DNA from 4 places in the Pseudoduganella sp. GW821-FHT05F09 genome. Region 4 is predicted to be linked to each of the others. Evidence: predicted binding sites of a transcription regulator. Region 4 holds the regulator's gene; each other region holds the start of a gene.

Region 1 (4,797 bases), on a different contig from region 4:
GGCCAACGATGGCGCCGAAGCCCGCCTGCACGGCAAACGCGCCCAGGAAAATCAACAGGTTCAGGCAAGTGGACGCGCGTCCCGTGAGCCCCGGCGGCATGGCCTGCGCGACGATGGCGTACTCGATGCCGGTGATGGTTCCCACCAGCGTAAACAGCACCGACAGCAGCTGGTAGCTCGGCGCCCAGTCCAGCACAAAGCCGCACTGGATGGCGATGTAGAGGGCAATGCCGGCGGCCGCCACGCTGAGCGGCGCAATCTTCTTGCGCGCGGCCCACTCGGTAATCATGCCGACCGAGATGGCGCCGAAGATCACCGCCGCCATGCCGAGGTAAAGCAGCCAGGCGATGGCCTGCTGGTCGAAGTGCGCCACGTCGTTCAGCCAGCGCGCTATCCACAGGCCCTGGATGCCGAAGAACACCGCGTGCGGAACCAGCACCAGGGCGGCGGTGTCGCGGAACACGGGGTGGGCGTAGACCTCGGCCAGCATGCTGCGCAAGGGCAGGCGCTGCGGCTTGCGCGGCGCCTCCGGCGGCGTGGGCGCGAGCAGGTAGATCAGCAGCGCGATGATGGCGCAGCCTGCCGCCAGCGCGATGAACAGCCAGCGCCAGTCCACGTAGTGCAGCGCCAGCCGCACCGGCAAGGTGCCGCTGGCCGCGCCCAGGCCGCCTGCCGCGATCAGATAGCCTTGCACGGACGGCAGCTTGGCGGGCGAGATCCAGGTGGAGATGGATTTGACGGCCGCCATGAAACAGCCCGCCAGCCCCACGCCCATCAGCGCGCGCGCCAGCAGCAGCTGGTTCAGCTCGCGGCTGCCCGCGAAGGCCAGCGCGCCGATGGCGGCCACGGACAGCATGGCGAACTGCACCCGGCGCGGACCGTAGCGGTCCAGCGCCACGCCCACCGGCAGCTGCACCAGCGCGAACGAAAAAAAGTAGGCGCTGGTGAGCAGGCCCAGTTGCGCCGGCGTGAGCGACAGCTCGGCCATCAGCTGCGGCGCCAGGATGGCGTTCACATTGCGCAGCAGGCTGGAGATGTAGTGGCCCAGCGCGAAAGGCAGGAACACCAGGAAAAACACCTGCACGCCCGGCAGCGAACCGGGTGTGCGCACGCGGCCGATAACGGCAGGCACGCCATACGCCAGCCAGGACGGCGCCCTATCGGCAGCTCTCATGGCGTCAGGCGGCGTTGCTGTGGGAGCCGCAGCCCGAGGGCGGCAGCACCGCCTCGCCGCGCGCCGTCGCCAGGCGGATGATCTTGCGCGGCGCAGCTTCGCCCTCCTCGAAGAAGAACTTGTCCTTGCCGAAGGCCGGCACCAGGTCGTCCATCCAGGTCGCGTCCGGATCGTACTTGGCGTAGAAGGGCTTGCGCACCCAGTCCGCATTGCGCGCCTGCAGGAACTGCAGGGCAAACACCTTCTCGCCGGCGATGGTGGCCACGCCGTCTATCACCACCTTGCCCGGGAAGGCGCTCATCGAAGGCCCGCGCACCGTGCGCGACAAGCCGGACACCATCTGGTAAGCCTGCTGGAAAATCTCGTGCGCGCGCGCCAGCGGCAGCTGGAAGTATTCGCGCGGGCCGGTGTCGCGCTCCACGAACATGTAGTACGGGATCGCGCCCAGCCTCACGCCGGTGGTCCACAGTTCGGCCCAGCTTTTCGGGTCTTCGTTGATATGCCTGATCAGCGGCCCCTGCATGCGCAAGGTGGCGCCGGTGCCGACGATGCGCTTGACGGCCTTCTGCGCAATCTCCTGCCGCAGCTCCACCGCGTGGTTGTAATGCCCCATGATGGCCATGTTCTTGCCCGAGTTGACCACGCGCTCGAACAGGCGCAGCAAATCGTCCGCGTCCTTGTCGGACACGAAGCGCTGCGGCCAGTACGCCACCGACTTGGTGCCGATGCGGATGTTCTGGATGTGCGCCAGCTCCGGCGCCAGCAGCGGCTCGATGAACTCGACCAGCGAACGCGTGTTCATGATGAGCGGATCGCCGCCGGTGATCAGCACGTCCGTCACTTCCTTGTGCTCGCGCAGATAGGCCGCCAGCTGCGTGGTTTCCTTGGCGTCGAACTTCATGTCGTCCATGCCGACGAACTGCGGCCAGCGGAAACAGAAGGTGCAGTAGGCGTGGCAGGTCTGCCCCGCGCTGGGGAAGAACAGCACCGTTTCCTTGTACTTGTGCTGCAGGCCTTTCAGCGGCGCGTCGTTCACGCGCGGCACGTTGTGCGTCATCTGCCCTGCCGGGTGCGGGTTCATGCGCATGCGGATGCCGTGCACATATTTGGCGATGGCCGCGTCGTCCTTCTTCACCAGCACCAGGTCGCGCAGATGGGCGTACTCCTCCGGCGGCAGCATGTCGCGGTGCGGGAACACCAGCCGGTAGATCGGATCGTCCGGCACGTTGTTCCAGTCGATCAGCTGGTCCAGCACATATTCATTGGTGCGGAAGGGCAGCACGTGCGACACCACTTGCGTGGCTTCGCGCAGTTCCTCCGGCATCCATTCCCACTGGCGGGCCTGCTTGATGGTCTGGCGGGTGTAAGGCTTGAACTTCACGGGCATGGCGTCTGCGGTCATTGCGATCTCCTGTCTGAAGTGGTTGGCGGGCACTTCATCGTAGTTTTCAGGCGGCCATTCGCGTTGCCTTACATCAATTTGCAACCGGCTATTTTCTAGAAAGTAAGAAATCTTTGACGCATCTGCATGGCGCGAACATGACTTGCAGCAAGCTTGCGTTATCGCAATTCGGACTACGCCTGCCGAGCGTAAATTAATCCGACACACACACCCTTGGGAGTAAAGCCATGAAACGACTGATGAACACCGCCCTGCTCTGCCTGGGACTGGCCGCCGCGGCGGCTTCGGCTTCGGCCTGGGCCAGCAATGAACCCACCGAAAAAGACGCCATCGCCATGGCCGAACGCGGCGCCGCCTTCATGAAGGCGAACGGCAAGGAGGAAATGATGAAAAAGATCAGCGGCAAGGATCCGGAGTTCCTGCAAGGCTCGCTGTACGTGGACATGCGCGACATAAACACCGGCATCGTGCTGGCGCACCCGGTCAACCCCGCCATCGTCGGCAAGGACCTGACCGACGTGCCGGACGCCAACGGCAAGAAGTACCGCCGCGAGATCATCGAACTGGCCGCGAAGAAGGGCAAGGGCTGGGTCGACTATATGTACAAAAACCCCACCACCGGCAAGATCGAACCGAAGACCACCTACATCCTGAGGGTGGGCGACGTGGTGCTCGAAGCGGGCATCTACAAAAAATAAGCCTTGGAGGCAGCCATGCTGAACAAAATGCGGATAGGACCGAAACTGCTGCTGGCGCCCGGCCTGGTGCTGGTGCTGCTGGTGGCCACGTCGGCCAGCGCCTGGTACGGCATGGTGCGCCAGAACACGGCCATGGAGAACCTGGTGCAGGTGCGCGCCGCGCGCCTGCAGGCCACCGCCAGCGTGATGGGCGACGCCCGGCTGGCGCACGCCAACATCTACCAATTGCTGGCCTGGATCAACGGCAGCTTTGCGCAGGCGCGGCTGGACGCGCTGGGCGCGCAGATCAAGTCGCGCCATGCCGGCGTGGACAAACAGCTGGCCGCGCTGGCCGGCGTGGCCGATACGGCCGAACGCGCCATTGTCGACGCGTCCTCACAGGCGCTGGCGGCCTACCGCAAGCAGGTGCTCGAGACCATGGAGATCGCGGCGGTGGACCAGTCCATCGCCACCAACTCCATGGCCAAGGCCGAGGCCCAGTTCGTGCTGCTCAACGAGCAGCTGGGCAAGCTGGCCGCGCTGGAAAAGACGCTCAGCGTGCAGGCCCACGCGGAAGCGCGCGCGGGCTTCCATGCGCTGGGCGCGACCATGGCCGGGCTGGTGCTGCTGTCGGTGGCGCTGTCGCTGCTGGTCACGATACGGGTGCGCGCGGCGCTGCTGCGCGACGTGCAAGCCATCGGCGGGGCGGTGCAGGAACTGGCGGCGGGCAGGCTGGTGCTGGGCCGCCGCAACGAAGGCCGCGACGAGATCGCCGACACCGCGCGCGCGCTGGACCAGACCATCGCCAACCTGAACCAGACCCTGCTCACCGTGACGGGCGCGGTGCAGGCCATCGACACCGCCTCGCACGAAATCGCCAGCGGCAACCTGGACCTGTCCAACCGCACCGAACGCCAGGCCGCCTCGCTGGAGGAAACCGCCAGCGCCATGCAGAACCTGACGCAGGCGGTGCGGCAGAACGCCGACAACGCGCGCCTGGCCTGCGACCTGGCAGCCAGCGCCAGCGGCCTGGCCAGCAAGGGCGGCGAGGCAGTGGCGCAGGCAGTGCACAGCATGGATACGATACGGGCCAGCTCGCGCAAGATCGTCGAGATTATCGGCGTCATCGACGGCATCTCCTTCCAGACCAATATCCTGGCGTTGAACGCGGCGGTGGAGGCGGCGCGCGCCGGCGAATCCGGGCGCGGTTTCGCAGTGGTGGCGTCCGAGGTGCGCACGCTGGCGCAGCGCTCGGCCGGCGCGGCCAAGGAGATCAAGGCGCTGATCGCCGCGTCCGTGGCCACCATAGACAGCGGCAGCGCCTGCGTGAACCAGGCCGGCAGCAGCATGGACGACATCGTGGCCTCGGTGCGGCAGGTGAACGACATCATCACCCGCATCAGCGACGCCAGCGCGGAGCAGGCGCAGGGCATCACGGAGGTGAACCAGGCGGTGGAGCGCATCGACGACGTGACGCAGCAGAACGCCGCGCTGGTGGAGCAGGCCGCCGCCGCGGCAGCCAGCCTGCAGGAGCAGACCGCGCA
Region 2 (4,797 bases), 670 kb from region 4:
AGTTGGTGGTAGCGCCGCATGTCCAGCAGCGGCACCTGGCAGACCACGGCGCCGAACAGTTCGGGCCGCTGCGCCATGACCGCGCCCACCAGCAGGCCGCCGTTGCTGCCGCCCATGATGCCGAGGCGGCGCGGGCTGCTCAGGCCGCGCGCGGCCAGGTCTTCCGCTACGGCGATAAAGTCGTCGAAGGCGCGCTGGCGGCGTTCCTTCAGCGCGGCCTGGTGCCAGCGCGGACCGAATTCGCCGCCGCCACGGATGTTGGCCAGCACATAGATGCCGCCTTGCTCCAGCCAGGCGGAGCCGGTGACGGCGCTGTAGAACGGTTTCAGCGAGACTTCAAAGCCGCCGTAGCCGTACAGCAGCGCCGGCCGCTCGGCGCCGGGCGCGGGGCCGGGGCCGGAAACCACAAAGTAGGGCACGGCGGTGCCGTCGGCCGAGGCTGCGTGCAGCTGCTGCACGCGGAAGGGGGCGGCGTCGAAGAAGGCGGGCAGGGATTTCAGCCGCACGCGCTCGTCGCTGCCGGCGCGGGCCAGGTAGAGCGTGGTCGGGGTCAGGAAATCGGTAACGGTGAGGAAGTAGTCGTCGCTGTCTATGCTGTCCAGGGCGCTGGCGTCCAGCGTGCCGAAGGCGGGCGCGTCCACGGTGCGGCGCTGCCAGGCGCCGTCCACGTGGCGCAGCTCGGTGATGCGGTTCTTTACATTGTCCAGCTCGTTGAGCAGCAGGGCCGAGCGGGTGGCGCTCACGCCGTCCAGCGAACTGGTGGCCGTGGGCGTGAACAGCACGGCGAAGGCGCGCTCGCCGCGCAGGTGGGCGCGGAAATCGCTGGCCAGCAGCGCGCCTTGCGGGTAGCGCACGCCTTCCACCGTCCATGCGGAGCGCAGTTCGATGATGAGCTGGTCGCGCACGGTGTAGGCGGTGGCGTCGTCCGGCTTGTCCACCCTGGTCAGCGTGGCGCCGTCGCGCAGGTAGAGCTCGTTGGTGTAGAAGCTCATGGAGCGCCAGATTAGCTGGAATTCGTGGCCGGGCGTGAAGTCCTTGGCCGCGCCCACGGCCAGGTCGTCCGGCGCGCCTTCGAATACGGTGGAGGCCTGCTCCAGCGGCGTGCCGCGCCGCCATTCCTTGACGATGCGCGGATAGCCGGAGCTGGTCATGGAGCCGGGGCCGAAGTCGGTGGCGATGAACAGCGTGTCGTGGTCTATCCAGGCGGCGCGGGACTTGGCTTCGGGCAGGGTGAAGCCGCCGCCGATGAAGCTGCGCGTGGCCACGTCGAATTCGCGCAGCACGCAGGCGTCGCCGCCGCCACGCGACAGCGACAGCAGGCAGCGCGCGCTGCGGTGCAGAAAGCTGGCGCCGGCCCAGACCCAGTTTTCATCCTCGGCGGCGGCCAGCGCGTCGATGTCGAGCACGGTGTCCCAGGCAGGTTCGGGCAGCAGGAACTGTTCCGGCGTGGTGCGGCGCCAGATGCCGCGCACGTGGACCGCGTCGCGCCAGAAATTGTAGTAATGGCCTTCGTGCAGGCTGACGTAGGGAATACGGTCCTGGGAGTTGAGGATGGTTTTGATGCGCGCATGCAGCTGCGCGTAGTGCGGCGTGCCTTCCAGCTCCGCCTCGGCCACGGCATTCTGGCGCCGCACCCATTCCAGCGGCGCCTCGCCGGCCACGTCTTCCAGCCAGAGGTGGGGATCAATATTCAGTTCAGCGGGCATGCGGTCTCTCCAGGCGGCAAGTGGGTTGGTCCGCCTATTGTGGCATGCCTGGGGACGGCTGGCTTAGGGCGGAGCGGGCTGCTGGCTGACCCAGACGGGGGCGGACCAGAGCAGGGTGCCGTCGTCCTGGGTGATGCGGGCGTAGTAGTAGTGCTCGCCGGGTTCCGGAGTGAGGGTGAGGCTGCCGCCGGAGGCTGCGCCGGCGAGCGGCAGCTGGGTGGTGGAGCCGCGCTTGCCGGGCACGCCGGAGATGATGGCCAGCGCGGCCACCTGCCTGCCGGTGGCGCTGGCGTGGCGCACGTCCAGCGTCAGCGGACCGCTGTTGCTGAAGCGCTCGCCCATCAGGTGGCCGTTGGCGGTGAGGACGATCTGGGCCTGCTTGTCCATGGTGGCGAAGACGCGCCGGGCGCGGATGGCGTCCAGAAAGGCGCCGGAGGACAGCGCGGTATTTTCCGGCAGCAGCACCGCCGTGCGGTTGGTGTAGGACATGCCCCAGTTGGCGCAGTGGTTGTCCTGGTTGCTGGCGAAGGCCACGTGGTAGCCCGCTTCCAGCAGCCGCTGGCAGGCTGGCTCGAAGTTGCTGCGGCGGCTCTCGCTTTCATCCGTATTGACGGAGAAGGCGTTGCTGTTCATGACCTCGCACAGCGCCATGGCGGCGTCGCCGTCCCCGGTGTAGCCCAAGGCCTTGCCGGCGGCGCGGAACTGGTTTTCTTTCGGATGGTTGAACTGGCCCAGCCAGCCGCGCTCGCGCATCAGGGTGTAGAGCGCGCCGTAGTTGCCCTTGGCGGTGGCGGTGTCGGCCAGCAGTTCGCCGCCGGCGTTGCGTTCCCAGCCCAGCAGCTCGGGACTGTTCAGGATGTTCAGGTGGCCGCCGCCGTTGATTACGCCCCATTCCATGCCGTACATGGCCAGGAAGTCCGGATGTGCGGCCGTGTAGGCGGCCGCCGCAGCAAGGCCGCTGCGGTACAGCCCCTTGGCCTGCTCCGGTTCGGCGGACGGATTGCCGCCGTCGGAGCCGTCGTACATGTGGTTGTGCTCGGACGCCATGAGGAAGTCCAGGCCGTGGCGGCGGGCGTAGTCGTAGGCGTCTTCCGGGCCGAAGGGGGCGCTTTGCGGCTCCTGCGCGCCGCTGCAATGGTCGAGTGCGCCGCCGCCGTCGCTGTGGCTGGTCTGGCTGTGCAGATTGCCGTAGTAGACCGTGTAGGGCAGGGCACCCGCAGCCGGCGCGGCTTCGGCGCGGCGCGGCGTGCGCGCGGTGGGCAGCGGACTGGACTGCGCCAGCGCCAGCGGGGCCGGCGTGCCGATGGCAATATCCCACAGTTGCCGGATGACTTCGCGCGATTTTCCGGCGCCGGTTTCGGCGCGCATGCGCAGCTGGTAGACGCCGCCGGGCAGGCCGCAGCAAACCACGGTGGCATCCGCCGCGCCGTCCCGCGTGGTAGCCGCACCACGCCAGCGCCGCACGGTTTCCCCTCGGGAATTGCGCAGCTCCAACTGCCAGGCCACCCGCCGCGCGGCCGCGCCCGGCAGCGAAAAATGCATGCCGATCAGGCCTTGCCCGCTGGCCAGGCGGCCCGGCGCCAGCAGCTCGGCCTCGAATTCCCGATGTTCCCGCTCTGCGGCCATGGCGCCGCTCCAGGCCAGGCTGGCGGCGGCTAGCATGATGGCGGGGCGTGAACGAATGAACATGATTTCCCTCCTGCTCAACAGGGTTAGAGCGGGAGCTTGAAAAATCGTTCACTTTTCTTTATCGCTTGCGTTTTGCTAGGCTGGGGGTATGGCCAGTTAACGCTGGTTGGGAAATGCTGTTTGATAGTATGCTGCTTTAATGCAAAACAACTGGAATGAAGTGGCCGTGAATGCGTAAACTGGGCGCCCTCCTCAAAAGCCTGATTAATATAAGGACTGTGCTCTGGGGCATAGGCCTGTCGCTGGCATTGTCGGTTGGCATGGTGCTGTATTCGAACGCGGCGCGCGCGGTGGAGGACGACGACCGCCAGCGCTTCGACAACCTGGCGCGCAGCACGCAGTACAGCATTTCCGCGCGCGTGAAATCGTACTCGGACGTGGTGCGCGGCCTGGTGGCCCTGTTCCAGACCAGCGACTCGCTCAGCCGCCAGCAGTTCCACGAATATGTGTCCACGCTGAACCTGCCGCAGCACTTCCCGGCCATCGAAGCGCTCAACTACGCCGTGCCGGTGCGCGACGCGGACCGCGACGCCTTTGTGGCCGGCGTGCGCAACGACCGCAGCCTGCATGCGGGCGGCTATCCCAGGTTCGACATCAAGCCGCCCGGCCGGCGCGACCAGTACACCGTGCTGCTCTACCTGGAGCCGATGGAGATGGTGATGGAGCGCTTTGGCGTCGATATCGGCGTCAATCCGGCCATTGCGCGCGCCATGGAGCTGTCGCGCGACACCGGCCAGATCAGCGCTTCCGGCCAGCCGGTGGTGGTGAAAAAGCCGGTGCCGCACATCGGCCTGGGCATGCGCCTGCCGGTGTACAAGCGCGGCATGCCGATACACGACGTGGAGAGCCGCCGCGCCGCCTACATCGGCTCGGTCGGCATCGGCTTCTCGGTGTCCAAGCTGGTGCAGGGCGCGATCGACGAAATGGCGATCCGCGAGGTGCACATGCTGCTGTACGCCGACAGCTCCGTCGACGTGGAAAAGCGCCGCCTCGCCATCGAGAAAACCGACCGCCTGCTGTACAACGACAACGGCTCCATCGAAGCGGCCCCGGCCGCCCCGGCCAATCCCGACGAGTATATGGAAGCGGTGCTGCCGATCGACTTCAACGGCACGCTGTGGAAGGCGCTGTTCCGCGTCAAGCGCGCCGACATGCACACCGGGCTGGACGCCTATTTCCCGTGGATCGCGCTGGCCACCGGCTTCATCGTCACCATGCTGATCTACGGCTACCTGCTGACGCTGTACTTCTCGCGCCGCAGCGCGGTGGAGCAGCGCCTGCTGCTGGACAGCGTGCTCAACAACGTGGACGCCCGCGTCTTCATGAAAGACCAGCAGCGCCGCTACATCTACGTCAACGCCAAGACCGCCGAGGCCATGGGCATGCCGGTGGAGGACATCAT
Region 3 (4,797 bases), 270 kb from region 4:
GGCAGGAAGCCCACCTGACCGGCGCGGCGCTGTCCGGCCTGGCCATGGACTTCTACCGCAGCGGCGGCATGACCTGGGGCGCACCGGTGCCGCAGGAAGTGTTCGACAAAGTGAAGGAAGACAACCGGCTGGCGCTGGCGCAGTTCGACAAGCTGGCCAGCGCCGCCGCCATCAGCTATGAAACCCGCTACACCGACGACGACCCGGACTTCGGCCTGGTGCAGCAGGCGCACTACGCCGATCTGGTGGTGCTGAGCCAGACCAGCCCCGACACCAGCGGCCCGCGCTTGCTGCGCAGCCTGCCCGAGTATGTGGCGCTGAACGGCGGCCGGCCGGTGCTGATGGTGCCTTACGCCTGCGTCTTTACGCATCTCGACCGGCATGCGCTGGTGGCATGGGACGGCAGCCGCGCCGCCACGCGCGCCATCACCGACGCGCTGCCGCTGCTCAAGCGCAGCGCCCAGGTCACGCTGGCGGTGTTCGACGCGGAGCGGCAGTACGGCGTGCACGGCGACGTGCCCGGCGCCGATATAGCGCTCTACCTTGCGCGGCACGGAGTGAAAGTGGAGGTGCAGCAGCACGCCACGGCGGACGGCATCGACGTCGGCAGCGCCCTGCTGTCGCTGGCGGCCGACCTGAGCGCCGACCTGCTGGTGATGGGCGCCTACGGCCACCAGCGCTGGAGCGAGATCATCCTGGGCGGCGTGACGCGCCGGGTACTGCAATCGATGACGCTGCCCGTGCTGATGTCGCATTGAACGGCGGCGCATCGCCCCTCAAAGGAGTGTCCATGGCATACAAACGGATTTTGGTGCATGCCAGCCTGTCGCCGCACGCCGCCGCGCGCATGGCGCTGGCGGCGCGGCTCGCGCTGGCGTGCGATGCGCACCTGACAGGGCTGGCCTGCACGGGCGTGTCCCGCTACGCGCTGCCCGCCGACGCCGCGCGCCTGCCGCCGCAGGCCGCCGAGCGGCTGGCGTTGTGGCGCGCAGACGCGCGCGCGGGCCTGGAGGAGTTCGAAGCGGCCGCACTGGCTTGCGGCCTGCGCCAATATGCGCCGCGCCTGGCAAACGATGTGGCGGAAGAGGCCCTGCTGCACCAGGCCGCCTTCCACGATCTCGTCGTACTGAGCCAGGGCGGACCGGAGGAAGATCCGCACGGGGCAATCCGCGACCTGCCCCAGAATTTGCTGCTGCGCTGCGGCCGCCCGCTGCTGCTGGTGCCCAGCCGCGACAGCGCCTTCAAAGCCGCCGCGCCGCCCTTCCGCAGTCCGCTGCTGGCCTGGGACGGCAGCCGCGCGGCGGCGCGGGCCATCCGCGATGCCTTGCCGCTCCTGAAAATGGCGCAGGATGCGACCCTGCTGCTGCTCAACGATGCGCGCCATGCGCAAGGGGGCGCCCCTGCGCCCGGTCCGGCCATGGCGCAGTTCCTGGCGCGGCACGGGGTGCGTGCCAAGGTGCGCTGCGAGCATACCGTCGCGCCGCTAGGCCATGCCCTGCTGGCCATCGCCAGGGAAACCCGCGACGACCTGATCGTGATGGGCGGCTATGGACACCGCCGGCTCGCCGAAACGCTGCTGGGCGGCGTTACCAGGACATTACTGGCCAGCATGCCGGCGCCTGTCCTGATGTCGCACTAATACGCCACGCTCTCTTTGGGCGGCGGTTCGGCGTCATGCCCGGCCGGATAGCCTACGGTCTGCGCCAGGATGACGCGCTGGCCCGGCAGCAAGCCCATGACGCGCGCCAGTTCGGCCTGGTCGAACCACGCGCGCGCCACCGCAGCCATGCCTTCGGCCGCGCAGAACAGGTAGACGTTCTGGCTGATATGGCCCGCGTCTATGCCGGCGTGCAGCAGGCGCGCGGCGTGGTCTTCGCTGGCCAGCCGCTCCAGATTGGCAACGTACAGCAGATTCACGGGCGCGCTGCCCACGAAGTCCTGCTTGCCCGTCGCGGCGCGGATGTCCTCCCGGCCGCAAAGGATAAGCGATGGCGCGACCGGCTCGTAGCGGTACCAGCCGCTGGCCAGCGCCACGTAGACATCAATTTCCTGGGCGTTGGACACCGAAGGCGCTGTGCGGCAGCCATCGGCGGGCCGGTTGATGCCGAACGCCGCCCACAACAGCCGCGACAGCCTGTAGCGCGACAATTCCCTGGTGCTGAACAAGCGCTGCGACCTGCGCAGGCTGAGCATGTCGATCAAGGCGATGCCCAGCGCGCCGATATCGGCGTCCAGCTCCAGCGCCGCCGTGCCCACCAGGCTCAGCGAGCCGCCTTGTCCCGCGCTTTCGGCGGCATCGCCCCGATCCCCAGCGCGCTGCGGCGCCGGGCCCGCCACCGGCAGTTGCCGCAGCATGGCCTGGACCAGATTGGCGCGGCTGACCAAGCCATCCAGGCGGCCGTCGCGCAGAACCGGCACGCGCTTGATATGGTGCTTCTCCATCAGCGCCGACACCTCTTGCAGCGGGGTGTCGGGCGCAACGCTGATTGCTGGCGCGGTCATCGCGTCCCCGGCCAGGCAGTCAGCCCCGTTCCAGTCGCGGCCCGCCCCCGTGCGGCGCAGCAGGTCGCTCTCCGACAAGACGCCCAGCAGCTTGCCGGCCGCATCGACCACCGGCAAACCGCTGATGCGGTGTTTCAGCATCAGGCTGACGGCGCGGTGCAGCGTCGCTTCAGGCCCCACTGTCACCAGCAGGCGCGCCATAACATCGGCGGCTATCATGGTCCCCTGGGGGAATGTGCTGCGCATACTTTGCTCCTGCAAATCGTTAATCATGGCCAACTATGACCGCCGGCCGCTCCCCGATCCATGATCTGGATCAAATTTACCCTTACCAGCGCGGCATCCCAAGCTGGTTTGCGGATCGGGCGGCATGGCTGCAATTTGATCCAGATCAACAAATCGCGCTGACCTCCTTGCTACCATCGGCAGAATGAACTCCACAGCGCAAGCACCCATACAGCAGCATGAAGGACTGGCAAGCGCGGAAGCGGCCAGCCGCCTGCAGCGCGACGGCCCAAACGCCATGCCCAGGGATGGCGCGGCCTGGAAGCGCATCCTGGGCCGCAGCGCGCGCGAACCCATGTTCGTTCTGCTGCTGGCCGCCGCCGTCCTGTACCTGATACTGGGCGAACCGGCCGAGGGCATGGTGCTGCTGGCGATGTTCGCCGCCACGCTGGGCATGACCTTGTACCAGGAAGGCAAGACCGCGCACGCGCTGGAGAGCCTGCGCAAGCTGAGCAATCCGCAGGCGCTGGTGCTGCGCGACGGGCAGCGCCGCCGGATCGACAGCAGCGAGCTGGTCGAGGGCGACCTGCTCCTGCTGTCCGAAGGCGACCGCGTGCCTGCCGACGGCCAGCTGCTGTCCGGCCCCGGCCTGCTGGCCGACGAATCGCTGCTGACCGGCGAAGCCGTCAGCGTGCAGAAGCAGCCGGTGGCCGAAGCGCTGCCGCCCGCTCCGCCCGGCGGCGACGGCCTGCCTTTCGTCTACGCGGGCAGCCTGGTGGTGCAGGGTCACGGCCTGGTGCGCGTCACCGCCACCGGCGCGCGCAGCGCCATGGGCGGCATCGGCGCCGCGCTGCATGGACTGGAGCCCGAGGCCGCACCGCTGCAGCGCCAGGTTCAACGGCTGGCGAGCCGCTTTGCCGTGCTGGGCCTGGCGATGAGCGTACTGCTGGTGCTGCTGGCCGGCTACCAGCATGGGCGATGGCTGGAAGCGCTGTTGGCCGGCATCGCCCTGGCCATGTCCGCCCTGCCGGAGGAATTCCCCGTAGTGCTGACGGTCTTTCCGGCCCTCGGCGCCTGGCGGCTGGCCCATGCCAAGGTACTGACGCGGCGCCTGGCCGCGCTCGACACCCTGGGCGCGGCAACCGTGCTGTGCATGGACAAGACCGGCACGTTGACCGAAAACCGCATGCAGGTGGCGGCCCTGCAAACTGCGGACGGGGCGCGGCTGGACCTGCCCTCCCAGCCAGCCCGGCCCGTGCTGCCCGAGCCATTCCACGCCGCCGCCGAATGCGCCATGCTGGCCAGCAGCACGGGAGCGGCAGACCCTATGGAACAGGCGATCCACAATCTGGGCGAGGCGGCCCTTGCCGGCAGCGCGCATTTGCACCCTGACTGGATATTGGCGTATGAATACGGCTTCTCGGCCGCCACGCGCTGCGTTTGCCATGTCTGGCACAGCGGCAGCGGCTATGTGATTGCAGCAAAAGGCGCGCCGGAAGCCGTCGCCGCGCTGTGCCGCCTGGACGGCCCCGGACTGCGCGCCATGCAGCAAGCGGCGCAGGCCATGGCCGGCAACGGCCTGCGCGTGCTGGCCCTGGCAAGCGCCCGGCTGGCGGCGATGCCGGCGGCGGGCTGGCCCGCCAGCGCGGCAGGCCTGGACCTGCAATACACCGGCCTGATCGCCCTGCGCGACCCCTTGTGCGCCGACGTGCCGGCAGCGGTCCAGGCCTGCCGCGCCGCCGGGGTACGGCTGCTGATGGTGACCGGCGACTACCCCGCCACGGCCGCCGCGATAGGCCGCCAGGCCGGCATGGCGGAAGGCGCCATCCTGAGCGGCGACGAAATGGCTAACCTGGACGACGCCGAGCTGGCCGTCCGGCTGCGCGGCGCCAGCATTTGCGCCCGCATAGCGCCCGAGCAGAAATTGCGCATCGTGCGCGCCTTGCAGGCCGGCGGCGACATCGTGGCCATGACCGGCGACGGCGTCAACGATGCGCCCGCCCTGCGGGCCGCGCACGTCGGCATTGCCATGGGCGGGCGCGGAACCGACGTGGCGCGCGAAGCGGCCGC
Region 4 (4,797 bases):
ACAATTTCGCACTGTGGGACAGCCGGGTCACGCCGTTCAACGCCAAGCGCATGGGACCGAAGCGCGACCTGATCGGCGAACTGGCGGCCGCCGTGCGCAAGGAGGGCATGAAGTTCGGCGTATCCAACCACGGGGTGGAGAATTTCACCTTCATCAATCCCCCGCCAGCGCTGGAAGCCCGCCTGAAAGCGGCCAAGGCCGACCTGTACGACCCGGAGTGGGCCGCGTTCTACAACGTGGCCGACCGCAGCCAGCCCGCCATGGAGCGCTTCCTCACCGACTGGGTGAACCGCAACCTGGAGCTGATCGACCAGTACCAGCCCGACATCCTGTGGTTCGACAACGGCGTCAATCTGCGCGTGCTGGACCCGCTCAAGCTGCGCTTGGCGGCCTATTACTACAACCGCGCCCAGGCCTGGAACAAGGAAGTCTCGATCAGCACCAAGTTCGTTGCCTACGCGCCCAGCAATGACGACGCCAGGCAGGTCGGCTCCATCATCGACTTTGAAAAAATAGGCGTGCGTTCGCCGGCCGACATCCGCCCCGGCCCGTGGATGGTGGACGACACCATAGGCAGCACCTGGGGCTACACCAACGGCATGAAGGTGGCCGGCGGCGCCGCCATTATCGGCCGCCTGGTGGACACGGCGAGCAAGGGCGGCTTCTACCTGCTCAACCTCTCGCCCAAGGCGGACGGCACCATCCCCGAGGAGCAGCAGCGCACCTTGCTGGACGTGGGCGCCTGGCTGGACACCAATGGCGAGGCCATCTACGGCACCCGGCCCTGGAAGCAGTTCGGCGAGGAATCGTGGCGCTTCACGGCCAAGGGGGCGGCGGTCTACGCCATCGGCGCGCCGCGCGACGGCTCGGTGGTGCTGCGCGTGCTCGGCCCGGGCGCGGGCAAGGTGAAGGGCGTGGAACAGCTGGGCCGCGACGGCGCGCTGCCGTTCCGCCAGACCCAGGAAGGCCTGACCGTGGAGGGCATTTCCAGCGCTCCCGGCGCCTTGGCCGGGGCACCGTCGGCCCTGAAAATCACCTTCTGAGCCGGATTGTAGGGGATCCCCTACAGCAACTGGCCGGAATACCCGATACCGCCCAGGCCCGGTGCACGCGATACTGTCCGCATCGACAGCGCAGCCCATGCACCGGAGCCGACCATGACCACCGCCACCATCCACATCGCATCCTCCAACCCAGCGCGGCCGCAGCCCCAGCCGCGCTGCGGCCTGTGCAGCTTCAACCGCCTGTGCCTGCCGCAGGGCCTGGACGAGGAATCGATGCACCGCCTGGAGCAGATCATCTCGCGCCGCCGCAAGGTGCAGCGCGACGAGCAGCTGTTCAGCATGGGGCAGGGTTTCGGCAGCCTGTACGCGGTGCGCCTGGGGCATTTCAAGACCGCGCAGGTGAACCAGCGCGGCGAACAGCAGATTACCGGTTTCCACATGGCCGGCGACCTGCTCGGCATGGAAGCGATAGGCACCGGCCAGCACAGCTGCAGCGCGGTGGCGCTGGAAGACAGCGAAGTGTGCGAAATCCCCTTCAACCGCCTGCAGGAACTGGTGGCGCAAGTACCCGAGCTGATGCACCAGTTCCACCGCGTCATGGCGCGCGAGATCCAGCGCGAGCAGGCTGTTGCCCTATTTTTGGGCAATATGCGCGCCGAACAGCGCCTGGCCTTGATGCTGACTTCGCTGGGCGCCCGCTACGCGGCGCGCGGCTTCTCTCCTGCAAGCTTCCAGCTGCGCATGTCGCGCGAGGACATCGGCGGCTACCTGGGCCTGACCATCGAGAGCATCAGCCGCCTGCTGGCGCGTTTCCGCAAGGCTGGCTGGATCAGCCTGAACAACCGCGACCTGCGCATACTCGACCTGGCCGGCCTGCAGGACCTGGCCTCCGGCCGTCTGGCGCCGGAGCAGCAGGCCGCCTGACTGCGGGCGGCCGCGCCGCACGGGCGCCGAGGCTTTACCGGGGCGTGCATCCCTCGTATGATTGCGGCATGCAAAATCCCCCCATCGCCGACCAAAGCCTGGCCTGGCTACTGGCTGCCGCCACCGACCCCGTCCTCATCGTCGACCGCGGCGGCGCCATTGCGCTCGCCAATCCGGCCCTGGAAGCGCTGTTCGGCTACACGCAGGAGCAGTTGCAGGGCCTGCCGGTGGAGACGCTGATACCCGAACGCTTCCGGCACGGCCACCAGGCGCTGCGCGAAGGCTACAGCGCCGAGCCGCGCCCGCGCGCCATGGGCGCCGGCGCGCAGTTGTCCGGCCGCCACCGGGAGGGACGCGAATTCCCGGTCGAAGTCAGCCTGTCGCCGCTGCGCAGCCCGGACGGCCAGACCATGGTGATGGCCACCATCCACGACATCAGCGCCCGCAAGGCCGCCGAGCAGGCGCTCCAGGAGAGCGAAGCGCGCATGCGCGCCGTGTTCGAGACGGCGGTGGACGCCATCATCACCATCGACGAAAACGGCATGCTGGAGCGCCTTAACCCCGCCGCCGAGCGCATGTTCGGCTACCGGGAGGCGGAAGTGGCGGGCCGCAATATCAATATGCTGATGCCGGAGCCGCACCGCAGCGCGCACGACGGCTACCTGTCCCACTACCGCGCCACCGGCGAAAAACGCATAATCGGCAAGGGCCGCGAAGTGCAGGGCCTGCGGCGCGACGGCAGCGTCTTCCCCATGGACCTGTCGGTGGCCGAGATGACGCTGGGCGGCAAGCGCATGTACACCGGCCTGGTACGCGACATTACCGAGCGCAAGCTGGCCGAGCAGAAGTCCCAGCAGCTGCTGCAGGCACTGCGCCAGTCGCAGGACGAGCTGCGCCGCCTGGGCGCGCACCAGGAACGCATCAAGGAAGAAGAACGCAAGCGCATTGCGCAGGAAATCCACGACGAACTGGGCGGGCTGCTGACCGGCATCCGCGCCTACGTCCTGGTGGCGCAGGAGCGGGCGGTGGCGGCGGGCAGCACGCCCGAGCCGCTGCTGGCGGATACGGCGGACCTGGTGCAGAGCGCCATCGAAACCGTGCGCCGCGTGATTACCGACCTGCGCCCCAGCGTGCTGGACCAGCTGGGCGTGTGGGCCGCGCTGGAATGGTATGCGGACCAGGTGGCGCTGCGGGCAGGCCTGCGTTGCGTGTGCCGTATCGATGCGCAGGCCGCTGCGCTGGAACTGGACGCGGACCGCAGCACCATGCTGTTCCGCATCGTGCAGGAGGCGCTGACCAATGTGGTGCGCCACGCGCAGGCCACGCAGGCGACGATAGCAGTGAGCTGCGAAGCGGACACGCTGCGGCTGACGGTAAGCGACAATGGCAAGGGCATCGCGGCCGACGGGCTGCTGAGCCGGGAGTCCTGGGGCATATTGGGCATGCACGAACGCAGCCGCAGTTTCGGCGGCCAGCTGGCCATCATGGGCGGCCCGGACGGCACCGTGCTGACGCTGCGCCTGCCGCTGGAGGAGAGTAAAAATGGCGCATGACGAGATCACCGTCCTGCTGGTGGACGACCATGCGATCGCGCGCAACGGCGTGCGGCTGATGCTGGGCACGGCCAGCGGCATCGCCGTGACGGGCGAGGCGGGCAACGCGCAGGAGGCCATGCAGCGCGTGGCCGAGCAGCAGTTCGACGTGGCGCTGGTGGATATCACCATGCCGGGCAAGAACGGCCTGGAACTGCTGAAGATGCTGCGCGCCGAATGCCCGCGCATGGCGGTGCTGATACTAAGCACCTATTCGGAGGAAATCTACGCGGTGCGCGCGCTGAAGCTGGGCGCGGCCGGCTATCTGACCAAGGACGCGCCCACCGCCACGCTGGTGGAGGCGGTGCGCAAGGCGGCGGCGGGCGGCAAGCACGTGAGCCCGGCGCTGGTGGAAAAGCTGGCCACGCTGGTGGGCGGCGGCGGGGCGGGCGACCACGAAGCGCTGTCGGACCGCGAGCTGGAAGTGTTCAAGCTGATCGCCGCCGGCGAGGCGCTGGTGCGCATCGGCGAACTGCTGCACCTGAGCCCGAACACCGTGACCACCTACCGCACCCGCATCCTGGACAAGATGGGCATGGCCAGCAACGCCGAGCTGACCCGCTACGCGCTGGAACACGGCATGATCTGAGCGCTCACTCGGCGCGGAACACCAGCACCGGCACCGGGCTGTGCACCAGCACCTTTTGCGTCTGGCTGCCCAGCAGCACGCCTTTCAGGCCGAGCTGGCCGTGGCAGGCCATGGCGATCAGGTCGCAGCCGCGCGCGTGCGCCGTTTCCAGTATCTTGCGGTGCGGACGGTCGCCGCGCGCTAGCACCGTGTAGCAGGGCACCTGCCTGGCGTGCGCCGCCTCGCTCACGGCGGCCAGCAGGGCCTGGCCCTGGGCCGTGCTGTCGCTTGGAGCTTTCTCTTGCGGCGGATGCGCTGCGGCTGGCCGGTGGCTGAACGCGTGGTCGTCCGGCAGCACGTGCACCGCCGTGATGCTGGCGCCGTAGCCGGCCGCCATGTCCAGCGCCGAACGTAGCGACACCTGCGACGCGGGCGAGCCGTCTACCGGCACGAGGATGTGCTTGAACATGAAATCTCCTTGTATGGTTCAGACGGCGCCGTAGGCTGGTGCGGCGGCCACGGCGCGCAGGCCGGCCGTGTCGCGCAGCTCGATGGCGCGGTTGCTCACGGCCAGCAGGCCGTTTTGCTTGAACATGGACAGCAGCCGGCTCACGCTTTCCACCGTCAGCGCCAGATAGGCGGCCAGGTCCTCGCGCGACATGCACAGCTGGAAGGAGGTGGCGGACCCGCCGCGCTCGCCGTAGCGGCC

What was found. The regulator FNR, encoded in region 4, switches genes on or off when oxygen is low (the NO sensors DNR and NnrR bind a similar motif). The targets are predictions, from matches to a motif close to TTGATNNNNATCAA.
Region 1: AC07S4_RS11840 (KamA family radical SAM protein) is a predicted target of FNR. The motif match lies at 2,640-2,653, and genes of this name have one in related genera.
Region 2: AC07S4_RS01640 (CehA/McbA family metallohydrolase) is a predicted target of FNR. The motif match lies at 3,532-3,545, and genes of this name have one in related genera.
Region 3: AC07S4_RS03470 (cation-translocating P-type ATPase) is a predicted target of FNR. The motif match lies at 2,884-2,897, and genes of this name have one in related genera.

What each region holds. Positions count from the first base shown of each region.
Region 1 covers NZ_JBWKSD010000003.1:445,538-450,334, reverse strand. Annotated here, with positions in the region: gene AC07S4_RS11845 (MFS transporter) at 1-1,174, opposite strand, end outside; gene AC07S4_RS11840 (KamA family radical SAM protein) at 1,179-2,576, opposite strand; gene AC07S4_RS11835 (cache domain-containing protein) at 2,804-3,274, shown strand; gene AC07S4_RS11830 (methyl-accepting chemotaxis protein) at 3,290-4,797, shown strand, end outside.
Region 2 covers NZ_JBWKSD010000001.1:404,468-409,264, forward strand. Annotated here, with positions in the region: gene AC07S4_RS01635 (prolyl oligopeptidase family serine peptidase) at 1-1,706, opposite strand, end outside; gene AC07S4_RS01640 (CehA/McbA family metallohydrolase) at 1,770-3,395, opposite strand; gene AC07S4_RS01645 (CHASE domain-containing protein) at 3,566-4,797, shown strand, end outside.
Region 3 covers NZ_JBWKSD010000001.1:811,325-816,121, reverse strand. Annotated here, with positions in the region: gene AC07S4_RS03485 (universal stress protein) at 1-758, shown strand, start outside; gene AC07S4_RS03480 (universal stress protein) at 791-1,639, shown strand; gene AC07S4_RS03475 (CBS domain-containing protein) at 1,636-2,748, opposite strand; gene AC07S4_RS03470 (cation-translocating P-type ATPase) at 2,933-4,797, shown strand, end outside.
Region 4 covers NZ_JBWKSD010000001.1:1,077,769-1,082,565, forward strand. Annotated here, with positions in the region: gene AC07S4_RS04545 (alpha-L-fucosidase) at 1-1,043, shown strand, start outside; gene fnr (fumarate/nitrate reduction transcriptional regulator Fnr) at 1,158-1,928, shown strand; gene AC07S4_RS04555 (PAS domain-containing sensor histidine kinase) at 1,997-3,481, shown strand; gene AC07S4_RS04560 (response regulator) at 3,471-4,109, shown strand; gene AC07S4_RS04565 (universal stress protein) at 4,114-4,557, opposite strand; gene AC07S4_RS04570 (helix-turn-helix domain-containing protein) at 4,576-4,797, opposite strand, start outside.